DNA from 4 places in the Kitasatospora sp. NPDC001225 genome. Region 4 is predicted to be linked to each of the others. Evidence: riboswitches for the same ligand, from Rfam matches in the RefSeq annotation. Region 4 holds a riboswitch; each other region holds the start of a gene.
The links. A riboswitch is a leader RNA that binds a small molecule or an ion and turns the genes downstream of it on or off. The one in region 4 is predicted to bind cobalamin.

Region 1 (3,175 bases), on a different contig from region 4:
GATGCACTCGTACACGCCGGCGATGGACGCGATGGTCGCGGTCGGCGCGATGGCCAGCAGCAGCGAGTTGCGCAGGCCGGTCTCGGCGATCCGGGCGCGCAGCGCCGTCCAGCGGTCGGCCCACTGCGGGGCGGCCGTCGGGAAGTGGTCGATGTGCAGCTCGCCGCGGGCGGCGCGGGTCTCGCCGTACGCCTCGTGGCGGCCGAGCTGCTCGGCCAGGTCGGCGGAGCGCTCGTACGCGGTGAGCATGATGCGCTCGGCGATCAGCGTGGACAGGCGGGCGGCCTCGGCGGAGTCGAAGTCGATCCGCAGCTTGAAGAAGACGTCCTGGAGGCCCATCACGCCGAGGCCGACCGGCCGCCAGCGGGAGTTGGAGGTGCCGGCCTCGGTGGTCGGGTAGAAGTTGATGTCCACCACGCGGTCGAGGAACGTCACGGCCGTGCGGACGGTGGCGTCGAGGCGCTCCCAGTCCATGGCGCCGAGCAGGTCGTCGACCGTGGCACCGGGGGCCACGTGGGCGCCGAGGTTGACCGAGCCGAGGTTGCAGACGGCGGTCTCGGAGTCGTCCGTGACCTCCAGGATCTCCGTGCACAGGTTGGAGGAGTGCACGGTGCGGCCCGGCAGGGCGGTCTGGTTGGCGGCGCGGTTGGAGGCGTCCTTGAAGGTCATCCAGCCGTTGCCGGTCTGCGCCAGGGTGCGCATCATGCGGGCGTACAGGGTCTGCGCCGGGATGGTGCGGACGGCTTTGCCGGCCAGCTCGGCCTTGCGGTAGGCCTCGTCGAAGTCGGCGCCCCACAGGTCGACCAGCTCCGGCACGTCGGCCGGGGAGAACAGCGACCAGTCCTGGTTGGCGTTGACCCGGCGCATGAACTCGTCCGGGATCCAGTGCGCCAGGTTGAGGTTGTGGGTGCGGCGGGCCTCTTCGCCGGTGTTGTCGCGGAGCTCCAGGAACTCCTCGATGTCGGCGTGCCAGGTCTCCAGGTAGACACAGGCCGCGCCCTTGCGGCGGCCGCCCTGGTTGACGGCGGCGACCGAGGAGTCGAGGGTGCGCAGGAACGGCACGATGCCGTTGGACTTGCCGTTGGTGCCGCGGATCAGGCTGCCGCGCGAGCGGATGCGCGAGTAGGACAGGCCGATGCCGCCGGCGTGCTTGGACAGGCGGGCGATCTGCGCGTAGCGGTTGTAGATCGAGTCCAGGTTGTCCAGCGGCGAGTCGAGCAGGTAGCAGCTCGACATCTGCGGGTGCCGGGTGCCGGAGTTGAACAGCGTCGGCGAGGAGGTCAGGTACTCCAGGCGGCTCATCAGGCCGTACAGCTCGGCCACCTCGCGCACCGACTGCTCGGAGTCGCCGACCGCCAGGCCGCAGGCGACACGGAGCAGGAAGTGCTGCGGGGTCTCGATCACCTTGCGGGTGATCGGGTGGCGCAGCAGGTAGCGGGACTGCACGGTGCGCAGGCCGAAGTACTCGAAGCGGTCGTCGCCGGCGGTGTCGATCAGCGCGTCCAGGGCGGCGGCGTGCTTGGCGACGAAGTCCGCGGTGGTGTCGCCGATCAGGCCCTCGGTGTGGCCGACGGCGATCGAGGCGGAGAAGGACACCGAGCCCTGGCTGTTCGCCTCGTCGACGATCTCCAGCGCGAGCAGGCGGGCGGCCAGCTTCGAGTACTGGGGGTCCTCGGCGATCATCGACGCGGCGGCGTCCACGGCCAGCCCGCGCAGCTCGGCGAAGTCCGAGCCGGCGTGGCGGCCGCGCAGCGCGGCGGCGGCGACATGGCCGGGGTCGACCTCGGTGAGGTCGGTGCTGCGGTCGGTGAGCAGCCGCAGCAGCGCGCCCCCGGGGTCGGAGACCGTCGGGTCGGTGAAGGCGGTACCGGAGCCCTGGGCGGGCAGGGTGGCTGAGGCAGCGGTGGTCAAGGCGCTCTCTCCTGGCGGCGATCGGCGGCGGTGCTCGGGGGGCCACCGGGCCGATCTGGGCAGGGGAGCACGGCGCGAACGCAAAAAAGCGTCGCGCGAGGTGACTCCCCGGCCCGCCCGCGAGGCCCGGAGGGGTACTGCTGGTGCCGGCGCGGCCTCTGCGGGAGGGCCGTGGCGCACGCCGTCGGCAGGTACTCGGACTCGCGGGGTGCGGCTGCTGGAGCCGCCCGCTCACCGCTGCGGGGCAGTCCCGGATTCGCACCGGGTTCCCCTGCATCGACAGCAGAAGCGAGCATACATGTAGTGGTGTCTCACTGAAGCGACCCCAGATGTAGTACGGCGCCGCGTGTCGGGACGATGACCGGCAGTACCAGGAACGTGGTGCGCGATGGCCCTCGGTAGCCCCGGAACCGGGCCGGGGGCGTCCTGGTTTCGATACGGAATGGTCACCGGGAGGACCGGCGCTCACGAGGATGCCCTACGATCTGGGCGCATGAGCGACGGAACTGGCGTACCTGGGCAGGGGCCGCAGGGAACGCCTCCCGCCGGGCCGGGGGGCGCACAGAGTCAGCAGCCGGTGGTACCTGGTCCGGTACCGCCGCCGAGCGGGGGTTTCGGGCCGCCGCCCGCCTCGTACGGGCCGGTGGTGCCGTCGGTGCAGCCGGTCGCGCAGCCCATCCCGCCGGTGCCGCACCCGGTCGCGCCTCCGCCGCAGCCGGCTCCGCCGGTGGGGCAGCCGCACCCGCAGCCGGTCGGGCAGCCCCAGCCCGTGGCGCAGCCGCAGCCGCAGTGGCACCTCCAGCAGCAGCCCCAGCAGCCGGTCCCGCAGCAGCGGGCCGAGCCGGACTGGGACGCGCTGGCGGACCGCAACGAGGTCGAGGGCAAACGCCGTCGCCGGATGAAGGTCGTCGGTGTGGTGGCCGCGGTCGCCGTGGTGGGCGGCCTGGTCGCGGGCGGCGTGGTGCTGCTCCAGGGCAAGAAGGACGACGGTTCCCCGACCGTCGCGAAATCCACCCAGCCGACCGTCCCCCCGAGCACGTCCGGTACGCCGGACGACCCGTCGAAGCCGATCTGGGAGGCTGCCACCGACCCGGCGCCGCAGGACGCGGGAGCGCTGTTCTCCGCGCTCCAGGTGACGATCAACGGCGCCACCTGGAACCGCACCGTCGTGTCGCTGGACTCGCCCTGTTGGGACGGGAACTCCACGACCGGCGGGCTGGGCAAGGTGCTCGGCGACCAGGGGTGCCAGCAGGTGCTCCGGGCG
Region 2 (3,175 bases), on a different contig from region 4:
GAGGCGTGCGGGGTCTGCCACTCCGACCTGCTCATCGCCGGCGGCCTGCTGCCCGGCAGCACCTTCCCGATCACCCCGGGGCACGAGATCGCCGGCCGCGTCGACGCCCTCGGCGAGGGCGTGGAGGGCTGGCGGGTCGGCGACCGGGTCGCGGTCGGCTGGTACGGCGGCAGCTGCGGGCACTGCGACGCCTGCCGGGCGGGCGACGGCCTGCACTGCGCACGGGTCGAGATCCCCGGCGTCGCCTATCCGGGCGGGTTCGCCGACTCCGTCGTCGTCCCGGCCGTGGCCCTGGCGGCGGTCCCGGACGAGCTCACCGCGGTCGAGGCGGCGCCGCTGGCCTGCGCGGGGGTGACGGTCTTCAACGCCCTGCGCCGCTCCGCCGCACGGCCCGGGGACACCGTCGCCATCCTGGGGATCGGCGGACTCGGCCACCTGGGCGTCCAGTTCGCCGAGAAGATGGGCTTCCGTACCGTCGCCATCGCCCGCGGCCAGGAGAAGGGGCCGCTCGCGCTCCGGCTCGGCGCCGCCCACTACATCGACAGCACCGCGGGCGATGTCGCCGAGGCCCTGCGGCAGTTGGGAGGTGCGAAGGTGGTCCTGTCCACCGTCACCAACGCGCCCGCCGTGGTGGCGACGATCGACGGGATCACCCGCCGGGGCGAGCTCGTCATGGTCGGACTCCCGGCGGAGCCGCTGGAGCTGAGCGCCCTGCAGTTGATCCAGGGCGACCGGAAGGTCTACGCGCACTCCTCGGGCATCGCGGTCGACACCCAGGACACGCTGCGCTTCGCGGCGCAGACGGGGGTGCGGGCCTGGGTCGAGGAGGTGCCGCTGGAGCGGACCGCGGCGGCGGTGGAGAAGATGGCGGCCAACCGGGCCCGCTTCCGGATGGTCGTCACCACCGGCCGCTGAGCGGCGGTCATCGGAGTCGGCCCTCGGAGCCGGTCCCTCGGGGCCGGCTCCCGGCGTGTCCGGGCAGGTGGACGGGGGTGAGCGGCCCTCCGGCGGCGCGGCGCGGGCGCGTACCCCTGGACTTACTAGGACGTCCAACTATATGGTCGACGGCAGGTCCGCGGTGTCAGGGAAGCCGGTGTGAGTCCGGCACGGTCCCGCCACTGTGACCGGGGAGTCCGTCCTCGCAGATGACGGCCACTGGCAGCCAGCCGGGAAGGCCTGAGGGCGTGCGGTGATCCGGGAGTCAGGATACCGGCCGCGGGTGGTTCGTGTTTTCCACGAGGATGGAGACGACACACATGACTCCGGGCTGCTTCCGTTCCACCGCGCCTGGCTGTCCCGTGCCGACGACCGCCAGGGCGCCCGCGTCCTGACGTACCGTCACACCGCCGTACGCCCGTGCCGAGGGGCGCACCACCGTGCGCCCGCCGACCGGCGGCGGCCTCCATTCCTCCTCTCCCCACCCCTGTCGAGAGTAGGAACCGATGGTCCGAGAACTGACCCACTTCATCGCCGGCAAGCCCACCGCCGGCACCTCCGGCCGCTTCGGCGACGTGTACGACCCCAACACCGGCCGGGTGCAGGCCAGGGTGCCCCTGGCGGGCCGCGCCGAGGTCGAGGCGGTGATCGCCGACGCCGAGCAGGCCCAGCCCGCGTGGGCCGCCTGGAACCCGCAGCGGCGGGCCCGCGTCCTGCTGCGGTTCCTCCAGCTCGTCGAGCAGGAGAAGGACGAGCTGGCCCGGCTGCTCTCCGCCGAGCACGGCAAGACCGTGGCCGACGCCCACGGCGACATCCAACGCGGCCTGGAGGTCGTGGAGTTCGCCGCCGGCATCCCGCACCTGCTGAAGGGCGAGTTCAGCGACAACGCCGGGACGGGCATCGACGTGTACTCGATGCGCCAGCCGCTCGGCGTGGTCGCGGGCATCACGCCGTTCAACTTCCCGGCGATGATCCCGCTCTGGAAGGCCGCGCCCGCGCTGGCCTGCGGAAACGCCTTCGTGCTCAAGCCCTCGGAGCGCGACCCCTCGGTACCGCTGCGGCTGGCCGAGCTGTTCCTGGAGGCCGGGCTGCCGCCGGGCGTGCTCAACGTCGTCAACGGCGACAAGGAGGCCGTGGACACCCTGCTGGAGGACCCGCGCGTCCAGGCGCTCGGCTTCGTCGGCTCCACGCCGATCGCCCAGTACGTGTACGCCACCGCCGCCGCGCACGGGAAGCGGGCGCAGTGCTTCGGCGGCGCCAAGAACCACCTGATCGTGATGCCGGACGCCGACCTCGACCAGGCGGCGGACGCGCTGATCGGGGCCGGGTACGGCTCGGCCGGGGAGCGCTGCATGGCCATCTCGGTGGCCGTCCCGGTGGGGGAGGCGACGGCGGACGCCCTGGTGGCGAAGCTGGTCGAGCGGATCGGCGCGCTCAAGGTCGGGCGCTCGGACGACCCGGCGGCGGACTTCGGACCGCTGGTCGGCGCCGACGCGCTGGCGCGGGTGCGCGGCTACCTGGACCTCGGGGTCGAGGAGGGCGCCGAACTCGTCGTCGACGGACGGGACTTCCGGCTGGCGGGGCACGAGGACGGCTACTTCCTCGGCGCCTCGCTGTTCGACCGGGTCACGCCCGGCATGCGGATCTACCGGGAGGAGATCTTCGGGCCGGTGCTCACCGTGGTGCGTGCCGCCGACTCCGAGGAGGCGCTGCGGCTGCCCAGCGAGCACGAGTTCGGCAACGGGGTGGCCATCTACACCCGGGACGGCGACACCGCCCGGGACTTCGCCCGGCGGGTGAACACCGGCATGGTCGGGGTCAACGTGCCGATCCCGGTGCCGATCGCCTACCACACCTTCGGCGGCTGGAAGCGCTCCGCGTTCGGCGACCTCAACCAGCACGGGCCGGACTCGATCCGCTTCTACACCCGCACCCGCACCGTCACCTCGCGCTGGCCCTCCGGGGCCAAGGAGGGCGCGAGCTTCACCATCCCGACGATGGGCTGAGGCGCGCCGTGCACACCCATCTGACCGACGACCAGCTCGCCATCGTCGCGACCACCCGGGACTTCGCCCGCGAGCACCTCGCCCCGCACGCCGTCGCGTGGGACCAGGCCAAGCACTTCCCGATCGACGTCCTGCGCAAGGCCGCCGACCTGGGCCTCGGCGGCGTCTACGTGCGGGAGGAGGCGGGCGGCTCGGAGCTCGGCCGCCAGGACGGCGTGCTCGTCTTCGAGGCG
Region 3 (3,175 bases), on a different contig from region 4:
GCATGGTGACCGGGCCGGTCAGCATGCCCTTCACGGGGCGGTCGGTCAGGCCCTGCGCGTAGCGGAACCAGTCGACGGTCATCGGGTGCGGCCGGGAGATGTCCCCGGCGAGGACCGGCGGGCGCACGTACCGGGTGCCGTAGGACTGCACCCAGCCGTGCCGGGTGGCCAGGTAGCCGGTGAGCTGCTCGGCGAAGTACTGGACCATGTCGTTGCGCTCGGGCTCGCCGTGCACCAGGACGTCCAGTCCGGCCTTCTCCTGGTACGCGATGACCTCGCGGACCTCGGCCTCCATCCGCTCCTGGTACGCGGCGCCGTCGATCCGACCGGCCGTCAGGTCGGCCCGGGCGACGCGCAGTTCGGTGGTCTGCGGGAAGGAGCCGATGGTGGTGGTCGGCAGCAGCGGCAGGCCGAGCCGGGCGCGCTGGGCCTCGGCCCGCTGCGGGTAGGCCTGGGCGCGACGGGCGTCCGCGTCGGTGACGGCGGCGATCCGGGCGCGCACCGCCGGGTCGCGGGTGATCGGCGAGCCCGCGCGGGAGGCCAGGTCGGCCCGGTTGGCCGCGAGGTCGGCGGCGATCGCGCCGGTGCCCTCGCGCAGGCCGCGAGCGAGCAGCGCCGCCTCGGTGGCCTTCTGCTTGGCGAAGGCCAGCCAGCGGGCGATCTGCGGGTCGATGTCGCGTTCGAGGGTGGCGTCGATCGGCACGTGCAGCAGGGAGCAGGACGGCGCGACGTCGACGGTGTCGGCGAGGCCCAGCAGGGTCGCCAGGGTCGTGAGGGACTTCTCCAGGTCGTTGATCCAGATGTTGCGCCCGTCGATCACCCCCGCCACCAGTCGCTTGCCGGGCAGGCCGCCGGCGGCGGCGAGGTCCTCCAGGTTGGCGGCGGCCGGACCGGTGAAGTCCAGTGCCAGGCCCTCGATCGGGGCCTTCGCCAGGACCGGCAGGGCGTCGCCGAGCCGGTCGAAGTAGCTGGCGACCAGCAGCTTGGGCCGGTCGGTGAGGGCGCCCAGCTCGCGGTAGGCGCGGGCGGCGGCGTTGAGCTCGGCCGGGGTGCGGTCCTGGACCAGCGCGGGCTCGTCCAGCTGCACCCAGTCGGCGCCGGCGGCGCGCAACCCGGCCAGCAGCTCCGCGTAGACGGGCAGCAGCCGGTCCAGCAGGGTGATCGGCTGGAAGTCGGCGGCCACCCCGGGCGCCGGCTTGGCGAGCAGCAGGTAGGTGACCGGCCCGACCAGCACCGGCCGGGCCGCGTGGCCGAGCAGCAGCGCCTCGCGCAGTTCGCCCACCGCCTTGGCCGGGTTCGCCGTGAACACCGTGTCCGGCCCCAGCTCCGGCACCAGGTAGTGGTAGTTGGTGTCGAACCACTTGGTCATCTCCAGCGGGGCGACGTCCTGGTTGCCGCGCGCCATGGCGAAGTACCCGTCCAGCGGGTCGGCTTCGACGGCGGCCCGGTGCCGGGGCGGGATCGCGCCGACGGCGACCGTGGTGTCCAGTACGTGGTCGTAGAACGAGAAGTCACCGGTCGGGACCTCTTCGACGCCGGAGTCGGCGAGCTGCTGCCAGTTCCCCCGGCGCAGGTCGGCGGCGGTGGCCAGCAGCACCTCGGCGGTGACCGAGCCCTTCCAGTAGCCCTCGATGGCCTTCTTGAGCTCCCGGCCCCGGCCCTGGCGGGGGTAGCCGTACGCGGTGGCGACGCTCGCCGCGGCTGCGGACTTCGTGGTCAAGGGACTCTCCTTCGCGAGTCTGTTCTCCTCAGGTACCCGGAGACGGCACGAAGGCGCGAAGGGATGACGTACCCGGCGGCGGCCGTCACGGGAACGTACGGGCCTGGTCCGCCTGGTATGGTCGCCGACCCGCCCACGAGGTCACCGGATAGCCGCGCGCGGGTCGTCCGCGGGCGGGCAGTGGCAGGTCTTCGGACTCGCGGGCGCGTCCGTCCCGTGAAGGGCGGACACCTACTGGCCGTCGCTTCCCAGACCCGTCCCGGGTCCAGTGCGTATGACGGCGGTCGTTCCCACTCACCGCTGCGGGGCAGTCCCGGACTGGCCAGTCGAAAGGCGTCACCGGGTTCCCTCTTGCGACGCCCTGCCTGGCGGACAGGGCGAACCAGCTGCACCGTCAGCTTAGGGGCAAAGCGCCGGGCCCGGCGCGGGAATCTCGGAACCCGTCCGCATGGTGGAACGCCACCACGGCTCGCGGGGCCGGTGGTCAGGTCCGCGTCGGGGTGTCCGGCGTGCCGGGCAGGGCGGCGCGGATGTCCGCGAGCAGTCCGGTCAGGCCGCGTCCCGGACCCAGTCGGCCGTCCAGTCGCGCGAGCTGGTCGGCGGGGATGCCCGCCAGTATCCGTTCGGCTTCGACCAGCAGCCGCCGTCCCCGCTGGAGGTCGGACCTCATCCTGGCGACCTGCGCCTGCGCTCCGCCCAGCTGGCGGCGGGCGGATTCCAGTGCGGCGTGCTGTTCCGGGGTCAGGACGACGACGTCGACCCCGTCCAGCGTCATCGTCCGGTGCTTCGCGGGCTTGGGCACGATGGTCGGCCTTTCGGTTCAGGGGTGCGCCGGGCCGGTGGGCCGCGCGGCGGTCGGCGGCCCCACCGTGGTGTCCGGGCCGGGCGTGGCGTCCTGGCCGGATGGGGCGTCCGGGCCGGGCGGGGCCTCGAAGCGCACCGTGGGCTCGAAGTTGGCGCGGCGGGCCGCGCGGCGGAAGACGGTGAGGACGGCCGGCCCGACGACGAGCACGGCGGTGAAGGTGCTGACGGCGCGGCCGGTGTCCCAGCCGAGCGAGGTGGCCAGGTCGAACAGCAGGTAGCGGTGCCACTGCTCGGTGAAGGGCAGGCCCGGCAGGTAGGCGATCGAGCTGTTCGGGTCGGTGGAGAACGGCCAGAAGGAGAGGTTCAGCAGGAAGCCGAAGAGGTAGCCGGAGAACGCCCCGTACCCGGCCAGCAGCGGCACCTCCCAGCGCCGCCCGGCCCCCGGCAGCAGTCCGGCGAGCATGCCGACGAAGGCGCAGCCGAACATCTGGTACGGCATCCAGGGGCCGACGCCGCCGGTGAGCAGCGCGGAGGCGAACAACGAGGTGCAGCCGAGGGTGAAGCCGAAGCCGGGGCCGAAGACCCGGCCGGCCAGCACCAGGATGAAGAAGACCGTCTCCACTCCGGCGGTCCCGGCGCCGAGCGGGCGGA
Region 4 (3,175 bases):
AGCGGCCGCGCAGGTCGGCCAGGCACTCCAGGGCGCGCTCCAGCAGGACGGGCTTGCGCTCGCGGTAGTCCAGCGCGCCGACCTCGGCCACCGGCCGGCCGAGCAGCACCACCTGGCTGCGGCCGTCCGCGCCCGGCTTGAGCAGCACCGGGTTCATCGCCGCCTCCGGCTCCACCCGGGCGGCCTGCGCCTGCATCGCCTGGGCGCGGCCGATCTCGGCGCCGTCGGCGGTGACGAAGGAGTTGAGCGACATGTTCTGCGCCTTGAACGGCGCGACCCGTACGCCCTGGCGGGCGAGCCACCGGCAGATCCCGGCCGTCACCACGCTCTTGCCCGCGTCCGAGGTCGTCCCCGCGACCAGCAGTGCGTTGCTCATGCCCGTCCCCTCTTCTTCAGCAGTGCCCGCAGCAGGACGTGCCCCGCGACCGTCGTACCCAGCGCCAGTGCGCCCACCCGCCGGGAGAGCGCGCAGGCCCGCTCGATGTCGTCCACTGTCACCGGCCGCAGCTCCGCGCCCAGGACGGGCCGGTGCTCCACCCGCTCGCCGTACCGCAGCGTGCCGCCCAGTCGGGCGCCCACCGCGCCGGCGAACGCCGATTCGGCCTGGCCCGCGTTCGGGCTCGGGTGCGCGGAGCCGTCGCGCCGCCAGACCCGCCAGGCGGTCCGGGGCTCGGGGGCGGCGGCCACGGTCAGCAGCGCCGTCAGCCGGGCGCCCGGCCAGCCCGCCACGTCGTCCAGCCGGGCGGAGGCCCAGCCGAACCGGGCGTAGCGGGGCGAGCGGTGGCCGACCATGGCGTCCAGGGTGTTCACGGCGCGGAAGGCCAGCAGGCCGGGGGTGCCGGCCAGGGCGCCCCAGGTCAGCGCGTTCACCACGGCGTCGGCGGTGTTCTCGGCCACCGACTCGACCACCGCCCGGGCGATCTGCTGCCCGTCCAGGGCGCTCGGGTCCCGCCCGCACAGGTGCGGCAGCCGCTCCCGGGCGGCGGCGAGGTCGCCGGCGGCCAGCGAGCGGCCGATGGTGCGGGCCTCCCGGGTCAGCGAGGTGCCGCCGAGCACCGTCCAGGTCGCGGCCGCCGCCAGCGCCGCCCGGCCCAGCGGGCGCCGGCCCACCGTACGGTCCAGGGCGAACGCGCCCGCCGCGACCGCGCCCACGCACAGCGCGGTGTACCCGGCCCCGGCGGCGCGGTCGTCGCGCCACAGCCGCCGCTCCAGCCGGGTCGCGGCGCTGCCGAAGAAGGCCACCGGGTGGCCCCGGCGGGGGTCGGCGAAGCGGGCGTCGGCGGCGTAGCCCGCGGCGGCGCCGAGCGCGAACACGGCGGCTCGGGTCAGCGGGCGCGGAGCGGGGGAAGGCGCGCGCGGGGTCATCGGCCGCACGGCGGAGGGCAGCTCGGAGTCCGGCCGGGCGGGGCAGCCTGCATCGCGTGCGTGTCCTCACTCAGGGTCCGCGCCCTGGATCGACGTGACGGCGGCGAGAGTCTCCTGGCTTCCGGGTCGAACGCACCCCCGGAGCCTTCCAGCGGCCGTGGACGGCCCGCCGTGGCGATGTTCCGAGCGTGCTCCCCGGTGACAGTGGCGGGACCGCGCCGGACTTCCACCGGCTTCCTCTCCATGCCTCCGTTTGGCCCCAGGATCCCATCACGGGCCCGAACCGGGAGTCAACCGAGGTCACGGAGGGGTTGGTCACACGGGGACGCCGCTGACGCCCGGTCGGATCGCCCGGCGCGGCCCCGCCCCGACCCCCGCCACCGGCACCCCCTGAGTACCGCCCTGAGCACCCCGGGAGCGCCCGCCGGGTGACCCGGACGGCCCAGCCCGGTGGCCGGTCGGGCGGAGCGCCGGTGAACTGGGGCTCGAACACCGTCCGGTCCGTGAAGAACGTCCGTGAACAACGTCCGTGAACGACGTCCGTGAACAACAGAGCGGGGAGCGAGATGCGTTGGGGAACCGCCGCCGTCGTGGCGGCCGCCGCGGTGGGGGCCGCCGTGCTGGTGGTCGGCCGCCGGGCCTCCGAGCGGATGGTCCGTCCGGTGACCGCCGTCCAGGAGTCCGGGCCGGTCCAGGTCCGCGCCCTCGCCGCCGGCCGGGTCACCTTCACCCGCGGCCCCGCGAGCCTGCGCCCCGGCCGCTGGGCGGTGGAGTGGGCGGACGGCGGGCACGCGGTCGTCGAGGAGGTGCTGCACGCGGACGAACAGGGCGTCACCCGCCGACTGGTCCGCGCCGACCGGGGCACCCTCGCCCCCGGCACCGAGGTCCGCTTCACCCCGCGGGTCCACCTCGGCGACCCCACCGAGGCGCTCGGCCTCGCCTTCGCCGACACCACCGCCGACGGCGAGCTCGGCGCCCTCCCCGCCTGGCGGCTCGACGGCAAGCGCGGCACCTGGGTGATCCTGGCGCACGGCCCCGGCGACGACCGCCGGCAGACCCTCCCGGTGCTCCCCGTCCTCGACCGGCTCGGCCTGCCCGCCCTCGCCGTCACCTACCGCGGCGACCGGGGCGCCCCCGCCTCCCCGGACGGGCTCAGCCACTTCGGCGAGACCGAGTGGCGCGACATCGAGGCGGCGGTACGGCTGGCGCTCGACAGCGGCGCGGGCAAGGTGATCCTGTACGGCTGGTCCGTCGGCGCGACCATCGTGCTGCAGACCGTGGCCCGCTCCGCCTGGTCGCACGCCGTCCGCGGTCTGATCCTCGACTCGCCCGTGCTCGACCTGCCCGCCTCCGCCCGCCGGGACGCCGCCCGGGCCGGCTTCCAGGGCGTCGCCGCCGAGCTCGGCGCCCTCGCCGCCGAGGGCCGCACCGGGGTCGACCTCGCCGACTTCGGCCGCATCGCCGACGGCACCGACCTGCGGGTGCCGACCCTCCTCCTGCACAGCCCCGAGGACCGGATCGCGCCCTTCGGCGCCGCCGAGAAGCTGGCCGCCGCCCGCCGCGACGTGGTGAGCCTCCAGCCCTTCCCCGGCGCCGACCACGCCACCCTCTGGAACACCGCCCCCGACCGCTACACCGAACTCCTCCGCCGCTGGCTCACCCCGCTGCTCTAGGGCCTGTCTTCGGGCTCCCGTCGTTCGCCCCGCAGAGGCGAGTCCGAAGACCGGCCCTGGCCCCTCAACCACCCCCCCTGTGCGCGAGGGCGTTTTCGGCTGGTCCCCGCCGCTTTTCCCGGTGCGATTCCCCCCGT

Region 1: linked by a shared signal. The riboswitch ahead of ACWDCZ_RS02520 (ribonucleoside-diphosphate reductase subunit alpha) and the one ahead of ACWDCZ_RS15455 (cobalamin biosynthesis protein) in region 4 are both predicted to bind cobalamin.
Region 2: linked by a shared signal. The riboswitch ahead of ACWDCZ_RS35980 (CoA-acylating methylmalonate-semialdehyde dehydrogenase) and the one ahead of ACWDCZ_RS15455 (cobalamin biosynthesis protein) in region 4 are both predicted to bind cobalamin.
Region 3: linked by a shared signal. The riboswitch ahead of metE (5-methyltetrahydropteroyltriglutamate--homocysteine S-methyltransferase) and the one ahead of ACWDCZ_RS15455 (cobalamin biosynthesis protein) in region 4 are both predicted to bind cobalamin.

What each region holds. Positions count from the first base shown of each region.
Region 1 covers NZ_JBSFJC010000005.1:1,663-4,837, forward strand. Annotated here, with positions in the region: gene ACWDCZ_RS02520 (ribonucleoside-diphosphate reductase subunit alpha) at 1-1,887, opposite strand, end outside; cobalamin riboswitch at 2,081-2,207, opposite strand; gene ACWDCZ_RS02525 (hypothetical protein) at 2,681-3,175, shown strand, end outside.
Region 2 covers NZ_JBSFJC010000186.1:5,214-8,388, forward strand. Annotated here, with positions in the region: gene ACWDCZ_RS35975 (alcohol dehydrogenase catalytic domain-containing protein) at 1-915, shown strand, start outside; cobalamin riboswitch at 1,049-1,232, shown strand; gene ACWDCZ_RS35980 (CoA-acylating methylmalonate-semialdehyde dehydrogenase) at 1,443-2,942, shown strand; gene ACWDCZ_RS35985 (acyl-CoA dehydrogenase family protein) at 2,951-3,175, shown strand, end outside.
Region 3 covers NZ_JBSFJC010000134.1:158-3,332, reverse strand. Annotated here, with positions in the region: gene metE (5-methyltetrahydropteroyltriglutamate--homocysteine S-methyltransferase) at 1-1,720, opposite strand, end outside; cobalamin riboswitch at 1,902-2,105, opposite strand; gene ACWDCZ_RS32090 (hypothetical protein) at 2,205-2,522, opposite strand; partial or broken gene ACWDCZ_RS32085 (ECF transporter S component) at 2,541-3,175, opposite strand, start outside.
Region 4 covers NZ_JBSFJC010000037.1:9,581-12,755, forward strand. Annotated here, with positions in the region: gene ACWDCZ_RS15450 (cobyric acid synthase) at 1-376, opposite strand, end outside; gene ACWDCZ_RS15455 (cobalamin biosynthesis protein) at 373-1,365, opposite strand; cobalamin riboswitch at 1,474-1,604, opposite strand; gene ACWDCZ_RS15460 (alpha/beta hydrolase family protein) at 1,932-3,038, shown strand.